Regions from separate parts of the Lysinibacillus sp. IITD104 genome, predicted to be linked through region 1. Evidence: riboswitches for the same ligand, from Rfam matches in the RefSeq annotation. Region 1 holds a riboswitch; the other holds the start of a gene.
The links. Region 1 has a riboswitch for thiamine pyrophosphate ahead of thiT (energy-coupled thiamine transporter ThiT). Riboswitches for the same ligand answer to the same signal wherever they lie in the genome.

Region 2: another riboswitch for thiamine pyrophosphate. It lies ahead of V1L66_RS11160 (ABC transporter substrate-binding protein); the one in region 1 lies ahead of thiT (energy-coupled thiamine transporter ThiT).

Annotation. Positions count from the first base shown of each region.
Region 1 is NZ_JBAHYH020000001.1:749,823-752,978, reverse strand. It holds gene V1L66_RS03845 (hypothetical protein) at 1-58, shown strand, start outside; gene map (type I methionyl aminopeptidase) at 87-842, opposite strand; gene thiT (energy-coupled thiamine transporter ThiT) at 1,005-1,565, opposite strand; TPP riboswitch at 1,699-1,806, opposite strand; gene V1L66_RS03830 (DUF4870 domain-containing protein) at 1,933-2,256, shown strand; gene V1L66_RS03825 (hypothetical protein) at 2,312-2,434, shown strand; gene V1L66_RS03820 (SMC family ATPase) at 2,475-3,156, opposite strand, start outside.
Region 2 is NZ_JBAHYH020000001.1:2,198,747-2,201,902, reverse strand. It holds gene V1L66_RS11170 (ABC transporter permease) at 1-617, opposite strand, end outside; gene V1L66_RS11165 (thiamine-binding protein) at 617-907, opposite strand; gene V1L66_RS11160 (ABC transporter substrate-binding protein) at 909-1,904, opposite strand; TPP riboswitch at 2,059-2,169, opposite strand; gene parC (DNA topoisomerase IV subunit A) at 2,278-3,156, opposite strand, start outside.

The DNA of each region.
Region 1 (3,156 bases):
TGGTGTTCTCTTTGTTGGCATTTTATTTATTAAAAAAAATCCTGCCTACCAAAAATAAATTGGTTAGCAGGATTTTTCATTTCATTCTATTCTTCGTCCAATGACGTTAAGATAATCGGTTTATCTTTTGTCACAATGACTGAATGTTCGATTTGAGCTACAAGTGATTTATCCGGTGTCACGAATGTCCAGCCATCACCAGCTTCTACGATATGCTCTGCATTTGCTGAGATAAATGGCTCAACCGCAAGTACCATACCTTCTTTCATAATGGTAGAATCCCATGCATCGTAATAATTTAAAATATGGTTTGGTTCATCGTGTAAAGATTGACCTAAGCCATGACCTGTTAAATTCATAATAACAGTTAGGCCATTAGCATTTGCCTCGCGTTCAACTGCTTTACCAATTTGATTTAATTTAGATCCAGCCTTTACCTTTGTCATTGCTCGATCAAAGGCGCTTTTGGCAACACGACAAAGCTTTTCTTTGTCCTCATAGCCATCACCAACAACAAATGAAATTCCTGTGTCAGCAAAATAACCATTTAAAGAGCCAGAAACATCAATATTTACGATATCCCCTTCTTGAATAACACGCTTTCCTGGAATACCATGTGCTACTTCTTCATTAACACTAATACATGTATACCCTGGGAAATCATATTCTCCCTTTGGTCCAGAAATAGCGCCTGCCTCTGCAAACATGCGGCCAGCAATTTCATCAAGCTCAAGTGTTGTAACACCTGGTTTTGTTGCAGCTTTCATCGCTTCGCGAATTTCAGCACAAATGCGTCCTATTTTTTTAAAAGCTTCAATCTCTTCTTGCGTTTTTACAATCATGTATAACGTCCCTTTCATCTAATATCTATTCTTTAATATAACATAACTTTTTATGCGTATAACGATAAACGCTTTAAATATTGTATGCTTACCTACTTTGCAAAGTGCTAAAAGAGCTATTCACGACAAAAAAGTCCCTCCACTCATGTGAAGGGACTTGCATTAAGCTTTTCTTTGCATTAATTGTGGAGCGGCTGTGAATAAAAGAACACCAACGATTGCCGTTAGTATAGTTGCTGGTAGCATATATGTACCATTGTAGATGATGGAATAGATCCATGCATTTTGGTCGCCCGCATATTCGGCAAAAAATACAGCACCAGCAATTGTATGTGCTGTGTATCGTAAGAAGCCTGCGAAAACGGTACCTATTATTATATAAAGTGCCATTTTAGTTTTATTCATATGTTTAGCAGCGTCTAACACTGGTCCACGTACAACCGCCGCTAAACCTACAACTGTAAAAGCAACTCCATAATCCAATAATCCTTGTAGCCAGTGCACTATATAGGAACCAAACATTGTTTGCATAACACCCACAAGTAGTCCCGTTGTTAACCCAGCTACTAAGCCCCAGCGAAATGCTATTAACATAATTGGTACCATAACAAGACTAACTGAACCGCCTTGTGCCCATACTTTAAAGGAAACTTGATCCAGTACGAGACCAATCGCTGCAAAAATCGCAATCTCCACTAGCATTAATAGTCTTTTTTTGTCCATACATATTCTCTCCTTTGTTCCGATGTAGGATACAAGAGCAGGAATAGAAAAGCGCTGATATGTCTCTTTCTGACACCTTTTTCCTTTAAGAATGAAAAAACGATGTCAGGACAGAGCCTCACATCGTACAAGTGTCGGTTTCTATCCACATCCCTACGCAAGCGTTAACTTACAGGTTCGAAGAGTCAAGGCATTACGTGCCCAGTCTCAGCTGACATCATCAGCTCCCCTTGTGGTCGTTACATCTGAATTTATTTGAACAATCTCATTGTACGCAATGGATAGGAGGATTACAACCTTCTATACAATATATTTTTTGAAACTTTGCTGTTTTTCATGCGTAAATATTTAAAAAGGAGGTACAACTATGGAGAATCAAAAAATTTTAGCTGCCTTTAGTTATCTTAGTATTTTCTTCGCCCCTTTTATCGTTCCATTAATTGTTTATTTTGTGACAAAAGACAGTGATGTAAAAAGACATTCGATTCGTGCACTTGTCTCTCATTTAATACCTTTTGTTTTTGGCATTCTATTCTTTATTGTCTTTGTTTTTTCTACATTTAGTTTAGATCCAACCTCCAGCAACAAGACCATGATGATTATTTGGTTTACTTCATTCGCCATCTATGCGCTCGTCTCACTAGGTATTGTGATTTGGAATATAATTCAGGCTGTTCGTGTTATCCGTTAATGTTTTATTTTTAAGTGAAACAGGTAGTAGTAATTGTAAAAGGAGCTGTTTTGGGATGAAAGTATCAAACGTTGTAAAAACTGCCGTCAAGTTAGCACCTATTGTTATTCCTATCGTAAAAAAAGTAATGGCTGCAAAAAAGGGAACAACGCCTACAACCACAGCTAGAAAAAAATAAAACGAAGGCGTATTCCTTTTTCTGGAAATACGCCTTCGTTTTATTTCACTTCAAAATGGGTTTGACTATGGCCATTCAATGTTTTTTCCACATGTAAAACCGCTGGCATCGCAGATTTCAATTCAGGTACATGAGAAATTACACCAATCATGCGACCAGAATCCTGTAAATCAATTAATGTATCAATTGCTTTATTTAGTGATTCCTCATCAAGTGAGCCAAAGCCCTCATCAATAAACATCGTTTCAATATGAATATTACCTTGGAAGCTTTGAATCACATCTGCCATCCCCAATGCAAGGCTTAACGAAGCATTAAATTTCTCGCCACCTGATAATGTTTTGACATCTCGTAATTGATCCGTATAGGCATCATAAACATCAAGACCAAGTCCACTTTGCTTCGCATGCTTTTCTAACCTATCTGAGCGCCTAAGCTCAAATTGACCGTTTGATAAATGATATAGCCGTATATTGGCAGCAACTGTAATTTGATCTAAGTAATTAATTTGGATATAACGCTCAAAGGATAGCTTTTTCGAGTTTTGTCCATTTAATAATCCATAGAGCTCCTTTACTCGCCCTGCTTCTTGTTCAAGTAAATGAAGCTCTTTCGCTATTTCTTTCACCTTTTCACTAAAGCCTTGGCATGCTTGTGCAAATCCATTCATCTGTTGCAAACGTTTAAATGCTTCCTCATAGGAAATACGATGCTGTTCTACC
Region 2 (3,156 bases), 1.4 Mb from region 1:
ATGTAAACGCCAATACCCTTTTTTGCACCAAGCCACTCCGCAATGACAGCCCCCATCACACTATATGTAGCCGCAATTTTAACGCCTGAAAAAATAGCAGGATAGGCATGAGGCCATTCTAGCTTCCAAAAGGTTTGTGCCTTTGTAGCACCAACCATGGCAAAATAATGCTTTAACTCAGGTGCTGTTTGCCTGAATCCATCCATTGCCGCAATGACAATCGGGAAAAAGCACACAAGACAGATAATGATAAGCTTCGGTAATAAGCCGAAGCCAAACCAAATAATAAGCAGTGGTGCCAAGACAAGAATAGGAACATTTTGCGACATAATAAGAATTGGATAAAACAGCTCTCGAATAAATGTAAACCGATGCAACACTACTGCCACCGTTAGCCCACAAGCAATGCCAATGGCCAAACCTAGTAGGGCTAATTGCACCGTAGCGAATGCATGTGGTAGAAAGGTATGATATGACTGGAGGGCCTCCGACAAAATACTACTTGGCGCGGGTAATAACCAATGTGGAACTTCAGCCATACGCACGATTAGTTCCCATATGAATAAGAGGAAGGCGATAAAAATTATCGTCCTTCCCTTCTGTAATGCACGTTTCATTACTGATATTTCTCCGTTAATGTATCCATCGTAATACCCGTTGGCTGATATAAAATTTTGACTTGTGTAATGACATTAATGGCACCAAGCTCAATCATCTTGTCATTCATTTTTTCAATGATTTGAAGCAATGTTGACAGCTCACCCTCCATCGTTGTTTCCAATGGATGTACCTCATATTTCACCCCAGAAGCATCGATAACCGCAATTGCTGCATCGACATATGGTATAACATCTTCATATTTCTCTGTCTTCGGAATGATTTGTACACTGATTAATGAATTTGCCATCTTATTTGGCCTCCTTTTTAGGTAAGAAATCATTAGTAAAGGCTTTTTTCGCATCAAATTCGCCCTCTAGTACTTGATTGCTAGACATCCATTTCGCATAATTTTCCCACACAGAAAGCTTTTGCTCTCCCCATTGCTTGGCATCGTCCTGGTATTTATCGGCCAGCCACTCCTGACTTTTATGCACTAACGCTTTATCTAAATCAGGAGCTGCTTCGATTAAAATATCAGCCGCTTCACTTGGGTTTTCAATTGCGTATTCATAGCCCTTCGATGCAGCTGCCACAAAGGCTTTCACAACATCAGGATTGTCCTGTATCATTTTTTCATTTGTAGCTAAAACTGGCGTATAATAATCCAATTGATCACTATAATCTGTAAGATATAGCATATTGATCTTTTCCCCACGCAGCTCAGCTTCAATACCAGTCCATGCATAATAAATCCAAGCAAAATCAATATCTTTTTCCATCATTGTGAAGAAATCTAAATCGCCTGCATTGACGATATCTAGCTTGTTAATATCTGCATTTTCCGTCTGCATTAGTGATTGTAAAACGGCTTGCTCTAATGGCGCACCCCAACCACCATAGGTTTTTCCTTCAAAATCCTTTGGCGATTTAATGCCCTTTGAAGCAATAGAGGCAAAGCCAGATGTATTATGCTGTATAATAGCTGCGATTGAGACCAGCGGCACATCCTGTACTCGTGCCTGTGTTATGCCTTCCTGATAGCTCACGCCAAAATCCGCCTTTCCAGAAGCAACAAGCTGATCTGCACCCGCCTCACCAGGCATGATAATATCAACATCTAAGCCCTGTTCCTCAAAATAACCGAGTTTTTTGGCAACATATAGTCCTGTATGATTTGTATTCGGCGTCCAATCCAGTACCACAGACACCTTTTTCAGCTTGTCAGCAGCCTGCTTGTCACCCTTGTCACTGCAGCCTACTAATGTCAATAGTGCTGCGAATAGAATAAATAACCATTTTTTCATGCGAAAGCCTCCCAGTTTGTAATATGAAAGTGTTCATGAATGAATGTTGTCACCAGAAGAAAGCGTATACAATGTTGGCAAGCTGTTGCTTGAAAACATAAAAAAACGCCTAGGATTCCTCCCAGACGTATTGCAATCAATCTTCAAAACTTTGCTTTTTTGAATAGATGTTCCCTACGCTGGTACGAGCCAAATCAGGTTCAAAGGGTCAGCGTCTATCGGACACAATCTCAGCTAGCAATTACTAGCCCCCCTACATTCTTTCGCTATGAACTTTTCGATGATTATTATACCCATAGTTTCACTTAAATGACAAGGTGCTATTTTTTGAATAAGCTTAAAGCCCAGCACTCCTTAGAGACTGGGCATGCATTTAGCTTGGTTTCTGTTCTTTTTTGGCTGTTAAAACATGAGAAATTGCTCCATCTGTTGCAATATCCACTTTAAATGAACCATTGGAATGGCGATCCGCACGAGATAATGCCTGTACGTCAATCACCTCTTGAACACCTTTTTCAGTTTCAATCACAACCTGCTCCTCGTCTGTTGCTTGAACAACTGCCACAATTCGGTGAGGGTTTGCTTTTAACTCTGTTAATACTTTTAGTCCACGTTTTGCACGACTTGCTACTTCAACTTCAGCGACATTCATTTTCTTCACGGCCCCACGCTGTGTCACAATGACTACATATTGGGTTACATCAGGCTGTAACACATTGACTCCAACTAAGGCTTCTCCATCTTTTAGTGTGATCCCTTTCACACCGCCTGTTTTCACACCTGTAACTGGTAATTCCTCCATCGGGAAACGAATCGCATAGGCTGTATCCGTTGTGAGCATTAGCTCCACGTCATCTGTTACAAACGATGCATAGATCATCGCATCACCAGCCTTGACGTTCATCGTTTTAATTGGCTTTGAATAACGTGTTACCGCATAGTCTGCGAGTGGTGAGCGCTTAATTTGGCCATCTTTTGTGGCTGTGAAGACATACGTATTTGGCTGTTCAAATGTTTCGAAGCCATAAACCGCAATAATGGATTCATCTTCCCCTGTTGGCACAATACTTGAAATATGCTGGCCGAGATCCTTCCAGCGTATATCAGGCAGCTCATGAACAGGCTGATAAATATAATTGCCTCGATTTGTGAACAGCAATAGATGGTGCTGTGTATTTAAGTTTGCTTCATACAATAAATAATCTGAATCCTTCATGGCAAAATCTTGCCCATTTGAAGCGGCATGAGAACG